Regions from separate parts of the Viridibacterium curvum genome, predicted to be linked through region 2. Evidence: predicted binding sites of a transcription regulator. Region 2 holds the regulator's gene; each other region holds the start of a gene.

Region 1 (7,926 bases), on a different contig from region 2:
CGACGAGGCGCTGGACGCCACACTGCTCGCCACACTGCTCGCCACACTGCTCGCCGCGCTGCTCGTCACACTGCTCGCCGCGCTGCTGCTGGCGCTGCTGGTGCTGCTGGTGCTGGTCACGCTGCTGGCGGCCGCACTGGAGGTACCACCGCCGCCGCCCCCGCATGCAAAGAGAAGCCCCGTCAGTACTACAGGCAAGAGGCTGGCGAGAACACGGCAAGGCTTCATGGCAGGCATGGCATCCCACGAAAAATAGAGTAAACCTCGATGGTGCAAGTCCACGCAGGCTGGCTCAAGTCATTCAGGTGCCAATGCTTTTGCAGAGCAGATGTGCGGTCAGCGGCACCAACATGCCGCCGGCTGTCCCGCACAAACGGCCGCCTCCCGCACCGCCAAAGCGCTTGACAAGCCCACGCACCCACGTGTGTTGCCTCTCGCAGTCCATACGAGCCCCTGCAAATGTTGTTCGCCACCCATTGCGAGCGTAGAAAATCGAATCAATCAACAACTCGAAAAGACTCTCACCACAAAAACCATCCTGACGAGTCGCGTTACGTGAGAGTTCTCTTTGTCTGCTCCACTCAGACCGAGAGTATTAACCCTGCGCGGAGGGAGCTTCAGAGAAATACATGCGGGAAACAGCTTCCTGCTTCGTAGCGCAATTAAGTCGGCGAGTGATCCGACGGTTGCTAATGGCCAGTGTCGATCTTTGTCAGTATCTTCTGCGCAAAAAGGCTGCTGATCGTGCGCCCCACAAGGGCAGCAGTGGCGTCGTCCAATTCGCTGGCTACCAACGCCTCCCGCAGCCGTTGCACTATCTGGAATTTGGTGACAACTATCGCCTCTCGACGCATCAAAAATTCAACAATCGTGGTGGCGAGGTCCAGGATAGGTATGCCGGTTGTTCTGCGCATAGCGTCATTGAAGCGCGGAAACTGAAAATCGCTGACAAATGCTGCTACGTTGGTTAACGATTGCCAGCGTAATGCAGAAATCGAGCTCATCCTGCGGTTCGACGAAGCGACCAGCGCACTCGACTCGGAAGTCGAAGCCGCTACCCGGCACAGCTTCTACAGCCTCATGCAAAGCAAGGCCGTGATCACTATTGCCCACCGCCTGTCGACCATCGCCGCGATGGACCTCCTGCTCGCCCAGGGCGGTCTGTATGCCAGGCAGTGGGATCACCCGAGCGGCGGCTTCCTGGGCGAAGAAGCCTGACCGCAAAAGAACCAAAGGAAGTCAGCGGCATGCATTGCCCATTGCAGCCTTACATCGGAGGCGGATTCGCGACCAGCTCTGCGTTGAATGCGTTGATCAATGCGTGCTCGCCGGGACCGGGATTGGCTCGCAGCGGACGGACCGCCTCGACGACAACCTCGGGGATTTCAGTGGCAAGCCCCTCCATTGTCTGCGCGATAAATGCATCAACCGGCATGGCGCGCGGATCTCCGCTCTTTTTGATGAGATCGGTATCCACCCAAGGAGGTGCGATTTCCTGCACGGTGACGTTTGTTTCGCGCAGCATGAAGCGTTGTGACAGTGCGTAGGAATGCAGCGCCGCTTTGGTGGCTGAATACACTGCGCTCGGGGCCAGTGGTACGTAGGCCAGGATCGATGTGTTGTAGATGATCGTTGCTCGCGGTTGGCGCTTCAGATGCTCGATCAGCGCAGAGCTCAACAGAATGGGCCCAAGCACGTTGGTATCGATGAGTCGACGTGCGCTCGCCTCGTCGATCTGCCCGGCCGCGTTGTCGAAAGGCATGATACCGGCATTATTCACCAGCACATTCAGAGTCGGGTAGCGGGCAATGAGGGTTTGAGCGACAGACTGGATGCTGGCCGGGTTTGCAATATCCAGTTCAATGGCTTCCATGCCAGGGTTGGCTGCTACAACTTCGTCGAGCAAAGCCTTTCGGCGCCCGGCGATGATGACTTTGTTGCCACGCTGATGGAAAGCCTCGGCCAGGCCGCGGCCGATGCCTGAGCCGCCGCCTGTAACAAGAATGGTGTTGCCGTCGAGTTTCATGATGTGTCCTTTGTAAGTTGTTGAGGTCTGGCGAGTCCTGCGATCAGGCCTTGCGCGTACTTGCGATGAATGCGGCTATCTGCGCAGCAGCCGACTCCGGATGTTGGTGATGCGGCCCATGACCTGCTCTCGGATAGGTGATCAGGCTCAAGGTCGGCAACTGGCCGTTGAGGGCGTACCAGTTCTCGATCGGGAAAATGATGTCGTGATCAGCCCCCAGATGCAGGATGGGTGTCTTGGTGGTCCTCAAGACGTTCAGGATCTCGTCAGCCGGAAAGACAGGATTGCGCGGCGTCGTGCCTATCTGGCTGATCGCCCAATCGGCGGGTACATCAGGGCTGCGCGCAATCTTCTGCGCCATGATTCGATCGAATGAACGCTTCGAAGCCGCGCGACTGCCCTCATCTGCAGGCTCAAAGAAAATTGTGGTGAAGTTGTCCAGACTGATGCCGGGTACTGCCGCAGCATCGTAGAACAGCTGTTCGGCCTGCTTGACCAGCTTGCCGGGTGGCGTCGTTGCCAGCAGGACAACGTGGCTGACGTCTTGCCCGAACATCGCCATATAGATTTGCGCGACGATGCCGCCGATGGACCAGCCCGCAATGACCACGTCCTTCAGACCCAGTGCATCCACAAGATCCTTGGCGTCTTTCACCATGGCAGCCGGGTTGTAGCTCCTCTCGCCGGTCGACAGCCCGAGTCCCGAATAGTCGAAGGTAACGACTTGAAAGCCCTGTGCGGCGAGTGCGTCGATGAAGGCGGGGTCCCACAGGCCCAGCACTCCCCGGAAACGATTGCACAAGACGATGGGCTTGCCAGAGCCCACTGAACGGTAAGCGAGCTTACGCCCCCCGACTTCTACAAACCGTGTCGTTGCGGTTGCGGAACGGACGTCCGAGTTGCGGCCAGCCTGCGCATTTACAGCGTGGGGCCAGGCAACGGAAAACACCGCCGCAACTGCAGCACCTGCACTGAGGGCCTGACGACGTGATGGCGACTCCAGCTGGCCTTGCTCAACGGGTTGGGTGGATTGGGCAAGCGTTGCCCGCGCTTTGGAAACTGCATCTTTCATGGGTTAGCTCCTTGGTTTTGCGCCAATGGCTTCGGCTGCGGCCCGAATACCGGACCGACAACTTGCATTTTGCAAGTCACCTGACGCACGAGTAACTTGCTTTTTACAAGTCACATCGTACAGACGTCACTTGCAAAAAACAAGCTACGTGCTTAGGATCGGCGACATGATGAAATCGCCCCACAAAAACTCCTGCGTCGAGGGCTATCGCTCTACCTGCCCGATCGCTAACGTCCTGGACATCGTGGGCGACAAATGGACCTTGCTCGTGGTGCGGGACCTGCTGATGGCAGGCAAGCGGCGCTATGGGGAGTTTCAGGAGTCGCCGGAAGCAATACCGACCAATATTCTGGCCGAGCGTCTGAAACGCCTCGAAGCGGCCGGCTTGGTAAAGAAGGAGCTCTACCAGGAGAATCCGCCGCGCGCCGAATACTTCATCACCCGCAAAGGTGCTGATCTGGGGCCGGTGCTGGAAGAGATGGGACGGTGGGGGCTCAAGCACTTACCGGGCACCATGCTGCCTGAGCAGTTCATCGCACCGCAGATTCGCGATTAGCCTCGCGAGCGGGCATCACCCGAACTCTCTGCGGCTTCACTGTCACACCTCACAAAAGGCTCGACATGCCGCTAGCGGGGTATGCCCCCTGCTGCAGGGCACTGAGCAGGCACGATCGAACGGTGGAACTGTTTGGTCGTGCCTGGAGCGGCCGCATGTCCGTACTCGTGGCCACGAGAGGCCCGCTATCTGTTGGGCTGCGCTATCGATCTGAGCGACAGAACGCTCAATCTGGGCGTCGAACGACAGCAAATTTCCGTTTGTGTGCCCCTTGAATTACCGCAGTGCCGCACCTACCATTAGCACTCGCCGGAGTTGAGTGCTAACAATTCATCTGTACGCCTCCTCCCGTTTTCTGGAAAACGCCTCGCGTTCTCTTTTTAATCAAGTGCTTACCCTTATTTCAGGAGTAGAAATGAGCATTCGTCCCCTGCACGACCGCGTGATCATCAAGCGCATCGAAGCTGAGCGCACCACCGCCAGCGGCATCGTTATCCCCGACAGCGCTGGTGAAAAGCCCGATCAAGGCGAAGTCATCGCCGTGGGCAAGGGCAAGATCCTCGAAAACGGCAGCGTCCGCCCGCTCGACGTGAAGGTCGGCGACCGCGTGCTGTTCGGTAAGTACGCCGGCCAGTCCGTCAAGGTCAATGGCGAAGAAGTGCTGGTCGCCCGCGAGGAAGACATCCTCGCCGTGATTGAAAAGTAATCCGCGCCTCGTACGCACCCAAGAATTCCTCAATCTTTCTGGAGTCATGAAACATGGCAGCTAAACAAGTTCTGTTCGGCGACGACGCACGTACCAAGATCGTCACCGGCGTCAACATCCTCGCCAATGCCGTCAAGGTCACCCTGGGTCCCAAGGGCCGCAACGTGGTGCTCGAGCGCAGCTTCGGCGCCCCCACCGTGACCAAGGACGGTGTCTCCGTCGCCAAGGAAATCGAGCTGAAGGACAAGTTCGAGAACATGGGCGCGCAGATGGTCAAGGAAGTGGCTTCCAAGACCTCCGACAACGCCGGTGACGGCACCACCACCGCGACCGTGCTGGCACAGGCCATCGTGCGCGAAGGCATGAAGCTGGTCGTGTCGGGTCACAACCCGATGGACCTGAAGCGCGGCATCGACAAGGCTGTTGCAGCCCTCGTCGCCGAAGTGAAGAAGGCCGCCAAGCCCACCACCACCAACAAGGAAATCGCACAAGTCGGTTCGATCTCCGCCAACAGCGACAGCTCCATCGGCGACATCATCGCCAACGCGATGGACAAGGTCGGCAAGTCGGGCGTCATCACCGTTGAAGACGGCAAGTCGCTGGACAACGAGCTGGACGTCGTCGAAGGCATGCAATTCGACCGCGGCTACCTGTCGCCCTACTTCATCAACAACCCGGAAAAGCAAATCGCCGCTCTGGACAACCCGTTCGTGCTGCTCTTCGACAAGAAGATCTCGAACATCCGTGACCTGCTGCCGGTGCTGGAACAAGTCGCCAAGTCGGGCCGTCCGCTGCTGATCATCGCTGAAGACGTCGATGGCGAAGCCCTCGCCACCCTCGTGGTGAACAACATCCGCGGCATCCTGAAGACCGTTGCCGTGAAGGCACCGGGCTTCGGCGATCGTCGCAAGGCCATGCTGGAAGACATCGCCATCCTGACCGGTGGCCAGGTGATCTCCGAAGAAGTCGGCCTGTCGCTCGAAAAGGCTACGCTGGCCGACCTCGGCCAAGCCAAGCGCATCGAAGTCGAGAAGGAAAACACCACCATCATCGACGGCAACGGCAAGGCTGATGCGATCCAGGCACGTGTGGCCCAGATCGACGCACTGGTCGAAGCATCGACCTCCGACTACGACCGCGAAAAGCTGCAAGAGCGCAAGGCCAAGCTGGCCGGCGGTGTGGCCGTGATCAAGGTTGGCGCTGCCACCGAAGTTGAGATGAAGGAAAAGAAGGCCCGCGTTGAAGACGCCCTGCACGCAACCCGCGCAGCCGTCGAAGAAGGCGTCGTGGCCGGTGGCGGTGTGGCACTGCTGCGTGCCCGCGCTGCTGCTGGCAACATCAAGGGCGACAACGCCGATCAGGACGCTGGCGTCAAGATCGTGCTGCGTGCCATTGAAGAGCCGCTGCGCCAGATCGTCGCCAACGCCGGTGACGAGCCCTCCGTCGTCATCGCCAAGGTGCTCGAAGGCTCGGGCAACTTCGGCTACAACGCTTCGAACGGCACCTACGGTGACCTCGTCGAAATGGGCGTGCTGGACCCCGCCAAGGTGACCCGCACGGCACTGCAGAACGCCGCTTCGGTGGCTGCCCTGGTGCTGACCACCGACTGCATGGTCGGCGAGCTGCCGGAAGACAAGCCGGCCGCTGGCGGCATGCCTGACATGGGCGGCATGGGTGGCATGGGCATGTAATGCCCTTTCGCCCCGGGTCGCACAGGCATTTACTGCGCGGCCTGAGCCCGGTAGATCTGTATCAAAAACAAAACCCCGCCTCGGCGGGGTTTTGTTTTATTGGTGATTATTGATTGATGGCCAATACATCAAGAAAGCATCTCAGAACTTGACGCGCACCCCTGCTGCCGCACTCTGCCCGACAGTCAGATCCTGTACGCGGTCATCCATGCCGATGACGTAGATGTCGATATTGCTGTCGTACGAATACACGTAAGCGGCACTCGTGATGGTGTGGCGGCGTTCGATGGCTTCGCCTTCCGCCTTGGAATAGCCGTACTGGAAAAGGATATTGCCCGGCCCTGCCGGGACCGACGCGCCTACTGAGCGGTTGTCACTTCTGACATGGTTGCCGCAATTCCGGTCTGGAGACGCAAGGCAACGATCACTGGTGCGCGAATACAGCGCAAACAGTTTCATGAAACCGAAGTTGTAGTTGGCCCCCAGCTGCCATGCATTCTCCTTGGTCGGGTCGTTGACACCGTCGTCGACACGCACATCCTGAGCCGCGAATTCGACGCCCAGCAAACCGATGGCCCACACCAGGCTACCCGATGAATATTTGCCGCGCTTGAGGCCCTTCTGCGTGGCGTACATCAGGTTGAGCGTCCCGCCCTCGAAATTCGGTGAGGTGTAGGCAAAAGCACGATCCCAGTAGAAATCCCCCTGCACACCTTCGAGGTTGCCGCTGAAGAACAGCGCACGAATGGGCGGAGAGAAAATGGAATTGCCCAGTGCGTTGAAGCGGTTGGTGGTATCAAACAGGAGAGATTGCAAACGTCCATAGCGAAGGTTGCCGTAGGGGCTGCGCAACGAGACAAAAGCATTGCGTGACAGCATGGGGTCTGAGTCACGACGGCCGGTCTTGCGATCCTGGAAACGCAGGAATGTCTCTGCAGCCCCCGCCACAGTCCAGCCCCCATCAAACCCATAGCTGCCGGTGACGCCCACAAAGCTCGGGCTCAGCGAATTGCTGTTCAACCGCGTCTCGCCGCGGATACCGGCTTGCGCGATGTGGCCATAGGACACGTCGGCAATGCCGTAGTAGTCATAGTCAAACTGTGCGTAAGCGGTACTGCACAGAAGGAGACTCAAGCCCGCCAGCGCGCCGCGCATAGCCCTCAACAACCCCGCTCTCATGTTCTTCATCACTCTCTCTTCACAACATTTGTAACGGCCGCGCCGGCGAGCCGCTGGATTCGATTCTGGAACTACCTGGCGTGCAACTGCCCATCCGCGCGCACGCCGATAATCATCCCGATGTCAGGCCAGGAACAGCCAGACCAGATTCATCAAGGCATGCAGGCACACGCAGGGCGCCACACGGCGCTCGCGCTGGTACACCGCTCCGATGAACAATGCCGGTAGCATTACCAGCAAGGCCGCGACATGACCACGCACCGTCCAGTGCGCAACGGCAAAGGCGACGGCAACCAACAGGTTCGCGCACCATGGTGCAAGCTGCCGCTCGAGCAACGATGCTTGCAGGCCCATACGGAAAATCACCTCTTCCGCCACTGGCGCCAGCAGCAACAGGACGACGGCCTGCCAGGTCAGCAGGGTCTGCCCTGCCATACCCCCTGCCGGGATGAGCAGCGCGCCGGCAAGCAGCAGGGTCCGCCATGGGAAGGCGGACGCCCGACCGCTGGCCTGTGCCTGCCAGGTAGCACTCACGGCTGCTCCCTGTCTTCCGTCGCGCGACGCACTTGCCTGCTGCGATACACCAGCACACCTGCAGCAACCAACACGATCAACCAGAGCGTCGGATCAAAAGGAGATTCGCCATTGGCGATCGAGCAGCCACCGCCCCCACCACCAAGCGTACCGGTGGAGGTC
Region 2 (5,225 bases):
ACCTGCTTTACCCCCTTGCCCGCCAGCGTTTCCAGTGTCGGCTGCGTATAGGGCTTGAGCCATTCGGCTTTGCCGAAGCGTGACTGGAATGTCACGAGATACTGCCCCTCCTTGAGTCCCAGCGCTTCAGCCAGCAGGCGTCCCGTCTTGTGGCACTCGCAGAAATACGGGTCACCCTTGTCGAGCGAAAACTTCGGCACGCCGTGAAAGCTCATGACCAGCAGCTCGCCACGGCCATTGCTCTGCCAGTGCGCCTGCACGCTACTGGCGAGGGCGCTGATGTAGCCGGGGTGGTCGTGGAAGTTGCGCACGATGCGCAGCTCGGGCTGGTTGCGTAGCTGTGCATAAGCGGCGCCAATGGCGTCGACTGCGCTGGCCGTCGTGCTGGCGGCGTATTGCGGGTAGAGGGGCACCGCCAGGATGCGCGTGCAGCCGCGCGCCTTGAGCTTCTGGATGGCGGAAGCCACGTCCGGCGAGCCATAGCGCATGGCATATTCGACGACGACATTGGCCTGCGCGCCCTGCGAGTAGTAGCCCTGCAGCAGCTTGGCCTGTTTCTCGGTATGTACACGCAGCGGCGAGCCGTCCTTGCCCCACACCTTGGCGTACTTTTCGGCTGAAGCTTTGGGGCGCGTATTGAGGATGATGCCGTTGAGGATCAGCCACCACAGCGCGCGAGGAATCTCGACGACGCGCGGGTCGGAGAGGAATTCCTTGAGGTAGCGCTTGACTGCTGCAGGGGTGGGTTCGTCAGGGGTGCCGAGGTTGATCAGCAGGATGCCGATGCTGGGCGGACGGTCGTGAGCGATCGAGGGTTCGGTGAGATAGGGCATCAGGTCGGGTCAGGCCATTGAGGCTGCAGGCCGGTAGAGGGTCAGCGTCTGTTGGTCGGAGGGTCGAAAGGCGTGCCGGTGCAGTTGGCGGTCTTGCGCAGATCGGCTACTTCACGCAGCTGCTGCTTGATGCTCTCCGGCACAGGTTTGGCTCCGTACTGCATCTGTTGCTCGATCAGCTTTTTCTCGCGGTCGAAGAGTGAGCGGCAGAAGGTTTCGTCGATGTTGCGGTTGGGCGTCTGCAGACGATCCTCACGTGTGATGCCACCACCACGGCGCGGCTCGGTGCTCTCTTCGCTGCTCGAGGCTGACGATGTCTGCACCACGCTGCGTGGCTGGGCGGCGATGAAGCCGCCCGCTCCGGCGCTGGCGGAGGGGCCGGATTGGGTCTTGCGCTCGCCGGTGTCCATGCACTCGCGTTCAACGATGCGGCGCACTTCGTGGGCCGAACCGCGCTTGGCATAGACGTAGCGGGCGAAAGCTTCGTTGGCCGGGTCGCGCGCCAGCTGCTGGTCAATCGTGCGCCCGCCTTCCTTCTCCCAGCGGAATTCTGCGGCTGTCTGACCCTGCTTGCGACAGAACTCATCAACAGGTTTGGCGGGGGCGCTACTGACTGCCGGTGCGGAACTGCCTTCGACAACGACACGGCCCGGTTCGCCCTGGCAGGGCTTGTCCTGGTAAGTGTTGCCACAGCGATAAAGCGTTTGTGCCCCGGCGGAGGCACTGACGGCCAGGAGTAGGGCAGTGAAGAGCAGGGCTGGCAGTCGGGTCACGGCCTGGCGCACCTCAGGACTGATGCGACAGCGCACTGCTGAGCAGCCGCGCTGTGATGTCGACGATGGGAATGACGCGCTCGTACGCCATGCGTGTCGGGCCAATGACGCCGACCGTGCCGACGATCTGGCCATCGACCTCGTATGGCGCAGTGATTACGCTGCATTCGTCCAGCGAGTTGATGCCGGATTCGCCGCCGATGAAGATCTGCACGCCGTCGGCCTTGTTCGAGAGGTCGAGCAGGGAGACCAGACCGGATTTCTGCTCGAACAGCCGGAACAGCTCGCGCAATCGTCCCATGTCGGACGACAGATCGTTCACCTCCAGCAGGTGACGCTCCCCGGAGATGACGTAGCCCTGCTGGTCTTCCAGCGCCTGGCTGCCGGCGTTGATGGTGGCTGTCATCAGCTCGACCATGTCGGAACGCAGCTGAACCAGCTCGTCACGCAAGCGGCCGAGCATTTCGCCGAAGGCGAGGCCCGCGCAGTGATGATTGAGGTAGTTGGCGGCCGTCGTCAGTTCTGAAGCCGTGTAAGGGCGCTGCGTGTGCAGGATGCGGTTCTGCACATCGCCCGACAGGGTCACGATGATCAGCAGGACGCGCGATTCCGACAGGCTGACGAATTCGATCTGGCGGACCTTGTCGGCCTCCTTGCGCGGCGCAACGACGACACCTGCGAACTGGGTCAGTTCGGCCAGAAGGTTGGAGGCGGCAGAAATGACGCGACGCGGCTCGTCAGGCTGGATATGGCTTTCGAGCTCGCGCACTTCGGTCTGCCCGAGCGGCTTGACAGTCAGCAGGCTATCGACGAACAGGCGATAGCCAAGGGCGGTCGGGATGCGACCGGCGGAGGTATGCGGGCTGCTGATAAGGCCCATGTCCTCCAGGTCGGCCATGACGTTGCGGATCGTCGCCGGCGACAGTTCGAGACCCGACTGGCGTGACAGCGCACGTGAGCCGACGGGCTGGCCCTCGCTGATGTAGCGCTCCACCAGGGTCTTGAGCAGAAGGCGGGCGCGGGAGTCGAGCTGCTGGTTCATTGGCACGGGAGACGGGTCGATGAGTCCATTTTATGCGAGTTTGCGGCCGGCCGAGTCCGGAATGACGACCGGGCGATGTGGTTTAATTCGGGTATGGACAACTCTCCCGCGCCGGAATTCCAGGTCGTCGCGCTGATCGGCAAATACCAGAGTGCCGAGGCAGCCGAAGCCTTGGGCCGTCTGTCAGCCTATCTGCAGAAGCGTGGCCTGACCGTTCTCGTCGATGAAGAGACGGCGCGCGTCGTTGGCGGTGTCGGCGGCGCCCAGGTGCTGAACTACGAAGAGATCGGCGAGCAGGCCGAGCTGGCGGTGGTCGTTGGTGGCGACGGCACGATGCTCAACGTGGCCCGCCGCCTCAGTGCCCACACGGTGCCGCTGGTGGGGGTGAACCAGGGGCGTCTGGGCTTCCTGACTGATGTGGGCCGCGAGAACATGCTCGACAGTCTCGGTGAGATCCTTGACGGCCAGTACCTGCGCGAACGCCGCGTGCTACTCGAAGCCGAGGTGCTGCGAGACGGTGCCTGCAAGATGGTGACGACTGCGCTCAACGACGTGGTCATCAGCCGTGGAGAAACCGGCCGCATGATCGAATTCGAGCTGGTCGTCGATGGGGAGTACATCTACTCGCAACGTTCCGACGGCATGATCGTCGCCACGCCGACCGGGTCGACGGCGTACGCGTTGTCGGCCAATGGCCCGCTGCTGCATCCGCGGCTGGCCGGCATGGTTCTGGTGCCGCTCTGTCCGCATGGGCTGACTTATCGGCCGATTGCCTTGTCGCACGACAGCGTGGTCGAGATCACCCTGGTGGCGCCGCACGACGCCCGCATCCATTTCGATGGCCAGGCGCCGTTCGATGCGCGTGGCGGCGACGTGGTGAGGGTGCGCCGCTCGCTGCAGTCGGTGACCCTGATCCACCCGGCTGACTACAGCTACTTCGCCGTGCTGCGCGAAAAGCTGCACTGGAGCGCCAGCCCCAGTTTTTCCTGAATTCCCTTCACTACTCTCGCCTTTCTGCCTCCCCATGCTGCGTCGTTTGCTGATCACCGATTTCGTTCTGGTTGACCGTCTGGAGCTCGACTTCCGTCCGGGCTTCGGTGCGCTGACTGGCGAGACCGGGGCTGGCAAGTCCATCCTGCTTGACGCCCTTTCGTTGCTGCTGGGTGAGCGCGCCGATGCCGGCGTTGTGCGCGCGGGGCGCGAGAAGGCGGATCTGGCCGCTGAGTTCGATCTGGCAGCGGATTCGCCGGCACGCCCCTGGTTGCTGGCGCAGGACTTCAATGCCGACGAAGAGCTGCTCGTGCGTCGCGTTGTCGACAGCGGGGGGCGCTCGCGTGCCTACATCAACGGCATGCCGGCCACGGCAACGCAGCTGCGCGAGCTGGGTGAGTTCATCGCAGACATCCATGGTCAGCACGCCCACCAGGCTTTGCTGCGCGCGGATGCTCAACGCGGCCTGCTCGATTCGCATGCCGGCATCACCGCACTGGCGCGTGAAGTCAGTGGCTTGTGGAAAGAGCTTGCCAACGCTCGTCGCGCGCGTGCAGAGGCGGCTGAACAACAGGCCGGCCTGCAGCGCGAGCAGGACATGCTCGGCTTTCAGGTGAAAGAGCTCGACGAGTTGGCCTTCGCAGCCAACGAGTGGGAGCCGCTGAACCAGGAGCATGCACGTCTGACCCACGCAGCCAGCCTCATCGAGGGTGTCAGCAGCAGTCTCGAAGCGATTACCGATGGCGAGATGCCGCTGGCGGGCGAGACTGAACGCCTGGCAGCGAAGCTCTCGGAGCTCGCTCAGTATGACGCCAGCCTTCGCGACATTGCCGAGCTGCTCAACGAAGCCGCCATCCGGCTAGATGAGGCCGGGCATGCACTCAACCGTTATCGTGATCGCGTCGAGCTTGATCCAGCGCGACTGGTCGAGGTCGAGCAACGCATCTCCGCGATTGTCTCTGCCTCGCGCAAGTACCGCGTACCGCCAGAAGAGCTGTCGGAACTGCTGCTGCAGAGCCGGACGCGCCTTGAGAGCTTGACCGCACTGGCGGACCCCGCTGCGCTGGCTGAACGAGAGAAGCAGTGTGAGGCTGCGTTCCGCAAGCAAGCCGGTGTGCTGTCGGAGAAGCGTGCAAGTGCAGCGCGTCTGCTGAGCGAACAGGTCACGGCAGCCATGCAGGATCTTGCGATGGCGGGCGGCCGTTTTGAAGTCGCACTGATTCCTGAACCTGAAGGTTCCGCAACCGGTCTGGAGAAAATCGAATTCCAGGTGGCGGCCAATCCCAGTCAGCCGCTCAAACCGCTGTCCAGGGTGGCTTCGGGTGGCGAGTTGTCACGTATCGGCCTCTCGATTCAGGTGATAACCAGTGCCTCGCAGGCGGTGCCCACCTTGATTTTCGACGAAGTTGATGCGGGCATTGGCGGCCGTGTGGCTGAGATGGTGGGGCGCCGCCTCGGCGAGCTGGGGCAGGCACGCCAGGTGCTTTGTGTGACCCATCTGCCGCAGGTGGCGGCACAGGCGGACTGGCAATGGCGAGTCGCCAAGGACAATCATGACGGCGTGACCTTGTCGCGCCTCGATGTACT
Region 3 (7,926 bases), on a different contig from region 2:
TGGCCCGCTGATCGAACTGCCTTTCCACATGACCTGGACCGGCAAGGCCGCACTGGGCCTCGCGCTGATGATCGCCGCAGGTGCGGCAGTAACCTATGCCCACAGGCCGCTGGAGCATGGCAAGCGCGGGCAGCTGCAACTGGTGCTCGTGCTGACCGTGGCACTTGTTGGCTTGTTCCTCGGTGCGATGAGCATCGACTGGTTGCCTGCCATCAACACGGCGCTGCTGCTGGCGTCGGCCGCTACCCTTACCTGGGCACACTGGGCGATCCGCAATGGTGATCGCAAGCAGTTCAACCTGTTCCTGTTCCTCACCATTGCGCTGGGCGTGGTCTTTCTGGGATGCCAGGTGCAGGAGTACATGCATGCTTACCACGAGGGCCTGAAGCTCTCGACCGGTATCTACGGCTCGACCTTCTTCATGATGACCGGCTTCCACGGCCTGCATGTCACGATCGGCGCGATCATGCTGACTGTGGTGCTGTTCCGCTCGCTGGCTGGCCACTTCAGCACTGAGCGCCACTTCGCCTTCGAGGCTGCGGCATGGTACTGGCACTTTGTCGACTATGTCTGGCTGCTGCTGTTCATCGTCGTCTACGTGCTGTAACAGATGGATCAGTGAAACAGGTGTCCTGATACCCAACCCATCCTGTAGATCAACAGGATCAGGCAAAAGAGCAACAGGGACAGCCCGATGCGCCAGGTCAAGGCGCGCACGGTGCGGTCACTGTTGCTCTTGTCTTTCACAAGGGCGACCATGCCGGTGCCCAGCGTGACGGCGATGGCGATCAGCATGGCGATGACTACCCAGCGCATTGACGACTCCCGATGGTGAAATGCAGCGCATTCTACGCTGAGGCGACATGGGCTCCGCTGTGAACGTGCGGCGCTGGATGCCTTTGGTGGCCGGTGTATTGCTGGCATTGGTCTGTGTGCGGTTGGGCATGTGGCAGCTTGATCGCGCGGCCTTCAAGCGCGAACTGCATGCGCGCATAACGGCCAACGAGGCAGTCCGTGCGGCCGAGAATGCTGCTTCCCTGGCGACCTGGCAGCGAGTGCAATTGCGTGGCAGCTGGGTCAGTGGCCAGACCGTGTTCCTCGACAACCGCAGCTACCAGCATCAGCCCGGTTACGAGGTGCTTTCCTTGCTGCAGCTCGACAATGCCGGTGGGTTGGTGATGGTCAATCGTGGTTGGGTCAAGGCGGGCGCGCAGCGCACGCAGCTACCCGATGTGGCGCAACCGGATGGTCTTGTAACCCTGATCGGGCGGGTACGCGAACCGGACCTGACGAGCTTTCGCCTCGATGACGGGCGCGATCCCGGCAAGATCTGGCAGCGCGCCGATCCGGGTCTGTTTGCCGGGCGACTGGGCAAGCCTGTGGCGCCCTACGTGATCCAGCAAGAAAGCGATGCGGCCGACGGTCTTGTGCGTGACTGGCCGCGCCACGAAAACGAAGCCTACAAGCACCAGGCCTATGCCTTGCAGTGGTTCGCCTTTGCCTGCCTGTCTGCAGGTCTGTCAGGCTGGTTTGCCTGGCGACGTCCGAGATCAAACCGATGAATCAGCCTTCCCGGCAGTCTTCCGATGCGGCCACTGCCGCCGCCAGCACGATCGATCTTGCTCAGCGCGCGAAGGGACGCCGAACCTTGCTGCTTTTGCTGGCCGTCAGCGCCGCGCCCGTGGTTGCTGCCCTCGTGATGTTCTATTTCGTGCGCTCCGACAAAGTGGCGGTCAGTGGTGAACTGATCAATCCGCCACAGGCTCTTGCGCTGGACACGGTAAAATTGCCCGGATCGGGCGTGCTGGCAGACAAGCTGCGCGGTAAATGGGTGATGGCTCTGCGTGCCGAGGCGCGCTGTGCCGAACCTTGCCGGCAGATGCTCTACTACATGCGCCAGGTGCGTACGTTGCAAGCCAAGGAAATGGACCGCGTGCAGAGGTTGTGGGTGGCAGAGGGTGATGCCACGCCTGAGGCCGCGTTGCTGGCCGACCACCCGGATCTGCTGGTGGTACGGGATGCCACACTCGCCGCTGCCCTCGGGCCGGCGGATCGCATCGTGCTGGTCGATCCGCGTGGTTTCCTGATGATGCGTTACGCCGCAGCGCCGGAAGCCAAGGGCATCGTGAAGGACCTGCAGAAACTGCTGAAATACACGCGCTGAGCCGCTCCCCGGCTGGGCCGTCTGACCGGGTTGAACCCAACACATGATTCGCAAACTCGCATTCTTCTCTCTATTGCTGGCCTTGTTTGTCGTCGTCCTTGGCGCTTACGTCCGCCTCAGCGACGCCGGGCTCGGCTGTCCCGACTGGCCCGGTTGCTATGGTCACCTGTCGCCGCATCACGCCAAGGAGAAGATCCTGGCTGCGCACGCGGCAGATACGGATGGCCCGGTGTCCATGCCCAAGGCCTGGAAGGAGATGGTCCATCGCTATCTGGCGAGTTTCCTCGGTCTGCTGATCCTCATCGTGGCCTGGTTGTCGCTGCGTCGCTGGCGTCGCGAAGGTGTGACGGCGGCGGCCCCGCTGCTGCTGGTTGGCATTGTGATCTTTCAGGGCATGCTGGGCATGTGGACCGTGACTTTGCTGCTCAAGCCTGCCATCGTGACCCTGCACTTGCTGGGGGGGCTCGCTGTGCTGGGCACGCTGACCTGGATCTGGATGCGTGAGTCGGGCGTGGCACGCCACGCGGCCGGTTTCAGCCTGTCACTCCTTGCGCGTGGTGCCTTGTTGCTGCTGGTGTTGCAGATCGCGCTGGGTGGCTGGGTCTCGACGAACTATGCTGCGCTGGCGTGCCCGGACTTCCCGACCTGTCAGAACAGCTGGCTACCTGGCATGGATTTCGAGAATGCGTTCCACGTGTTCCGCGAGCTGGGCCGCACGGCCGAGGGAGAAATCCTGCCGGCGGCGGCGATGACCGCCATCCACTGGGCGCATCGTGTGGGCGCCATCATCGTTGGTGCCTATCTGCTGATGTTCGCATGGCGGCTGATGCGCTATGAAGAGCTGCGTGGTCTGGCGCTCGGGCTGGCATTCGCGGTGCTCCTGCAGATTTCGCTGGGTATCTCCAATGTGGTGTTCAGCCTGCCGCTGGCGATAGCGGTGGCCCACAACGCGGTTGCCGCACTGCTGGTCATGCTGCTGGTGGGGATCAATTTCCGCTTGCGCGGGGTGCGTGCCGGAGCGCACATGGAAAGGATCTGGAATGAACGGCTCGCTGCTTGAGCAACCTGTGCAGCGTCTGCGCGCCTATCTCGCGCTGACCAAGCTGCGCGTCAATACGCTGATCGTTTTCTGCGCGATCATCGGCATGTTCCTCGCTGTGCCGACGGGGCTGCCGCCTGCGGGTCTTGTGCTGGCGGCTACGTTGGGTATCGCTTTCGTCGCTGGCGCTGCGGCCGCGATCAACTGTCTCATTGAACAGCAGATCGACGCCAAAATGGCGCGCACGCGCGCACGCCCCCTGCCGCGCGGCGAGCTGTCGACAGCCGAGACCCTGCTGTTCTCTGCCGTGCTGGGCGGGGCGGGGTTGTCGGTGCTGTACCACGCAGTCAACCCGCTCACCATGTGGCTGACCCTGGCGACCTTTGTCGGTTACGCCGTCATCTATACCCTGCTGCTCAAGCCCTACACGCCACAGAACATTGTCATTGGTGGCGCATCGGGCGCCATGCCGCCCGTGCTGGGTTGGGCGGCCATCACTGGCGATGTGTCGGCGGATGCCTGTTTGCTGTTCCTGATCATCTTCGCCTGGACCCCGCCGCATTTCTGGGCGCTGGCGCTTTATCGCACCAAGGAATATGCCGCCGCTGGCCTGCCCATGCTGCCCGTTACGCACGGTGCCGAGTTCACGCGCCTCCAGGTGCTGCTCTATACCTTCATCCTCACTGCGGTCACGTTGTTGCCTTTCGTAACGCAGATGTCGGGCTGGATCTACCTCGCCAGCGCCATCCTGCTGAACGCCGTGTTCATCGCCTATGCCTGGCGCCTGCTGCGCGAATACAGCGACGAACTGGCGAAGCGCACGTTCCGTTTCTCCATCCTGTATCTCTCGCTGATTTTCGCGGCCCTGCTGGTCGATCACTACCTGAAATGAGAGCCAGCCTTGCCGCCTTGCTCGTCGGTGTGACGCTTGTGCTAAGTGCGTGCGACAACAAGCCGCTGCAGTTCAACAGTACCGACATAACCGGGCAGGACTACGGCAAGGCGCTCAATCTGCCCGACGCCAGTGGCAAGCCGCGCAGCATGGCCGATTTCGCGGGCAAGGTCGTTGTCGTGTTCTTCGGTTACACGCAATGCCCGGACGCCTGCCCGACCAGTATGGCGTTGATGGCTGACGTGACCCAGCGCCTCGGCGAGGACGGCAAGCGTGTGCAGACCGTGTTCGTCACCGTGGATCCGGAGCGTGATACGTCCGAGCTGGTGGGCAAGTACGCGGCGGCATTCAATCCCGCTTTTGTGGCGCTGCGCGGTGATGAAGCGCAGACGCGCGCCGTGACCAAGGCTTTCAATGTTTTCTTCGAGAAGCGCGGCGACATTGCCAGTGGGCGTTACACCGTCGATCACACCGCAGCACTCTACGTCTTCGACACCAAGGGTCGCGCGCGTTTGTTCGTACGCTACGGAGAGACACCTGAACGCCTGACAGCAGACCTCTCCCTGTTGCTCCAAGGGCGCTGAGCGCTCGGAAAAATAGGCCAACCGCGCGGTTGGCCTATTTTCTTGCGGCGGCACTAACTCAGTTCTGATACGAGCACTTGTTCGGATTGCCGGCCGGATCCGAGCCGAATGCGGCAACGGTGCAGGCGATACTCTTGCCGACACCGACATACTGGGTCACCCACTTGCCCTTGCGGCCAAATGCGACCCAGCCTGTGCCGCTCGCGGGCTTGCAGCTTGCACCTTCATCGGAGCACTTCTTGAACCCTGTCGGGTAATCACCCGTGCCGGACAGGACGGGGGCGCTACCTGCGGATGCGCTGCTACTTGATGAGCTTGCAACACTCGATGATGCTGCGCTGCTGGCCTGCGACGATGTTGCGCTGGATGATGCCTTGCTGCTCGATTGCGACGACGCTACAGACGAGGCGGTGCTCGATGAAGAAGCACTACCCGCGCATGCCGCTGCTGTCAGTTGAGCGCCACCTTTGCCAACGCCTGCATACAGCGGCAGCTTGTCCTTGACGCACTGTGCGCTGACGGGCTCATACGTGTAGGTCAGCGTTTTCGGGAATGTAGCGGTGGTTGTCCACGCGTCAGCATTCTTTTCGCCGCTGCCGACCGAGCCCCAGGTGATGTTGTAGGTCTTGAAGTCAGCCGGTGACAGGATGTTGTTGTTGCGCAGATCCCACCAGCCGCAATTGCTCGTGTCGCTGCGGCAGGTTACGGGGTTCTTTGTGTTCTGGAGTTTGCCCTCCGAACTATTTCGCCACCAAGAACGATTGGCTTGGCGTCGCTTGTCTGGTTTTTCGAGTGGTCGTCAGGCGTCAATCGGCGTTTTTATTGTTTTTGCCAGAGACAAACGGCCTGGTTGGGGCGATAAAAAAGGCCGACAGGGTGTCGGCCTTGTGTGGTTCATTTCTGAATCGGGCTCAGTTGGCCGATAGCAAACCACGCATCTTCTGCATCGCCTTCACTTCGATCTGGCGGATGCGCTCGGCCGACACGCCATACTCGGCGGCCAGTTCGTGCAGGGTGGCCGCAAGCTCGCCATCTTCAATCAGCCAGCGGCGTTGCACGATGGCGCGGCTACGCTCGTCGAGGCTGGCCAGTGCGTTGCGCAAACCTTCGTCCTGCAGGCGCTCGTGTTGAGCCGTTGCCAGTTCTTCAGAAGGTTCTGGTGCCGAGTCGGCCAGCCAGGCGAGCGGGGCGATGCGGTGTTCGTCCTCGTCGTCGCCGGAGCCTTCCAGCGACACGTCGCCACCGGCGAAACGCGATTCCATCTCGAAGACCTCTTCGGTCTTCACGCCCAGCTTCTGCGCGATGTCGCTGGCCTCATCCTGGGTCAGGTTGTGCGGTGCCTCGCCGTTCTGGCTGCGCATGCTGCGCAGGTTGAAGAACAGCTTGCGCTGTGCCTTGGTCGTGGCGATCTTTACCAGACGCCAGTTGCGCAGAATGTATTCGTGGATTTCGGCCTTGATCCAGTGCATGGCAAAGGAAACGAGACGCACGCCACGATCCGGGTCGAAGCGCTTGACGGCCTTCATGAGGCCGACGTTGCCTTCCTGGATCAGGTCAGCGTGAGGCAGGCCGTAGCCGAGATAGTTACGGGCAATCGACACCACCAGACGGAGGTGCGACAGAACCAGCGCGCGTGCGGCTTCTAGATCGTTGTTCTGCTTCAGGCGACGCGCCAGCGACAGCTCCTGCTCTTCAGTGAGCATGGGGAAGCGATTGGCGGCTGAAATGTACTGGTCGATACTGCCCAGCGCATTCGGCATCGGGAAGGACAAAGCGTTTGTGGTCATGGTGTGAAGCCCTCTGCAACCGTTGACTGCAACATCACTGTGAGACGATTTTAGCACTCGCATGTATTGAGTGCTAACAAAGGGTCTAAGTTCCCGACACGCGCGTCATGGGTCAAGTGTGCACGCAAGGCGCTGATTTCAAATGGATCTCGCAATCCATAGCGCAGGTCTATCGGCATCATCGCAGCGGGCTTGAGTACCCCGAGGCCGGGCCGGCTGCTTCAGGGGCCCAGAAAAGCACGTGCCTCTTCGCGCCCCAAGGCGATAAGGCCCTCGATGAAAACCGGGTCGCGATCGAGTTTGGAAGCGTAGTCCAGTGAATCGCCGTTGTCGCCTTTGGCGTCCAGCACGATCTCCTGCCACACCACGGGTTTGAAGCCGCTGCTGTCGAGCACGCCTTGCTCCAGCCACTTGTTGACCTGCCGGATGAAGAACATTTCCTGCTCCAGCGCCAGATTGCCAGCCATCTCGTTCTGGCGGTCCGTGATGTCGGCCAGACGCTGCGGAATGCCCGAATGCTCGCGCGGGTTGATGCGCAACAGCCAGATCGCGTCCGGCTTTTCATCGAGGTCGCAGCCCGACAGCAGGTTGCGCACCGGCGGGTTTTGCGACAAAAGACCATCCCAGTAGGGCTGTCCGTCGACATCCACGGCGTTGTAGAGGTTCGGGACGGCCGTCGAGGCCAGGACTTCGATGGCACGCGGCGCGCGCTGCGGCCCGGCACGGAAGACGTGTGCCTGACCCGTCAGAACATTGGCGGCGCCGATCAGAAGCTTCGGGGTGTGCGGGCCCAGCATTGAGGGCAGGGTCTCGAAGGGTACGTACTTCTGCAGGAGCTCCAGAATGCGTTCCTGAGCCCAGCGCGACAGCACGTTGGGAGCACTTTCGACATGTGGCAGCACCTCGCGCAGGCGTTGTGACTGCACGGTGAAGAAGTTGTTGAACATGTCGCCGACCGAGTGGGCCGACATGTCGTGCCAGAAGTCGGTCAGTGCGCGGCGACCGATCTCGGGGCCGACGGGATGCGTCAGGCCCAGCCAGGCAATCAGTGCATTGATGGCGCCGCCCGAGGTGCCGGCCAGCGAGACGATGCGGTAGCGCTGGCCGTTGTAAGGCAACAGGCCTTCAGCGTCGATGCGTGACAGCAACTCGATCAGTACGCCGGCTCCGAAGGCGCAGTGGCTACCGCCGCCCTGACAGGCAATGGCGAGTTTGAGTGGTTCCATGGAGTCTCCCGGGGCGGGTGCAATGTACGTGCTTGCGCGTTACGCCAGCCATTATGGCGCGACTCTGTTGCGCTGCAAGAAAAGCGCCCCTATGGGTTTGTGCCCAGCGCTGGCGGGCTCAGTCGACCAGGCCATCCTGCACGTGGCGGCGCACCGAGATGGCCGCACCCAGCCAGCCCAGCAAGGCCGTGAAGGCCAACAGGCAGCCGGTCTGCAGTGCGTCCGGCCCTTGCA

Evidence for each region. Region 2 encodes HrcA, which represses chaperone genes, less so after heat shock. Its sites were predicted from a motif close to TNTTAGCACTCNNNGNCNNNGAGTGCTAANA; they were not measured.
Region 1: the regulator HrcA is predicted to act here: its motif matches at 3,952-3,982, upstream of groES (co-chaperone GroES).
Region 3: the regulator HrcA is predicted to act here: its motif matches at 6,515-6,545, upstream of rpoH (RNA polymerase sigma factor RpoH).

What each region holds. Positions count from the first base shown of each region.
Region 1 is NZ_BAABLD010000007.1:239,070-246,995, reverse strand. Features, by position in the region: gene ABEA02_RS07400 (hypothetical protein) at 1-256, shown strand, start outside; gene ABEA02_RS07395 (hypothetical protein) at 964-1,218, shown strand; gene ABEA02_RS07390 (SDR family oxidoreductase) at 1,268-2,026, opposite strand; gene ABEA02_RS07385 (alpha/beta fold hydrolase) at 2,070-3,098, opposite strand; gene ABEA02_RS07380 (winged helix-turn-helix transcriptional regulator) at 3,265-3,654, shown strand; gene groES (co-chaperone GroES) at 4,070-4,360, shown strand; gene groL (chaperonin GroEL) at 4,414-6,051, shown strand; gene ABEA02_RS07365 (porin) at 6,193-7,239, opposite strand; gene mrtJ (JDVT-CTERM system glutamic-type intramembrane protease MrtJ) at 7,354-7,764, opposite strand; gene ABEA02_RS07355 (choice-of-anchor D domain-containing protein) at 7,761-7,926, opposite strand, start outside.
Region 2 is NZ_BAABLD010000002.1:422,904-428,128, forward strand. Features, by position in the region: gene hemH (ferrochelatase) at 1-833, opposite strand, end outside; gene ABEA02_RS03180 (hypothetical protein) at 875-1,606, opposite strand; gene hrcA (heat-inducible transcriptional repressor HrcA) at 1,620-2,648, opposite strand; gene ABEA02_RS03190 (NAD kinase) at 2,742-3,638, shown strand; gene recN (DNA repair protein RecN) at 3,673-5,225, shown strand, end outside.
Region 3 is NZ_BAABLD010000015.1:96,685-104,610, reverse strand. Features, by position in the region: gene ABEA02_RS15815 (cytochrome c oxidase subunit 3) at 1-607, shown strand, start outside; gene ABEA02_RS15810 (twin transmembrane helix small protein) at 616-816, opposite strand; gene ABEA02_RS15805 (SURF1 family protein) at 864-1,562, shown strand; gene ABEA02_RS15800 (hypothetical protein) at 1,559-2,164, shown strand; gene ABEA02_RS15795 (COX15/CtaA family protein) at 2,208-3,224, shown strand; gene cyoE (heme o synthase) at 3,205-4,095, shown strand; gene ABEA02_RS15785 (SCO family protein) at 4,092-4,679, shown strand; gene ABEA02_RS15780 (hypothetical protein) at 4,943-5,137, shown strand; partial or broken gene ABEA02_RS20190 (pectate lyase family protein) at 5,158-5,397, opposite strand; gene rpoH (RNA polymerase sigma factor RpoH) at 5,591-6,466, opposite strand; gene ABEA02_RS15770 (patatin-like phospholipase family protein) at 6,688-7,692, opposite strand; gene ftsX (permease-like cell division protein FtsX) at 7,811-7,926, opposite strand, start outside.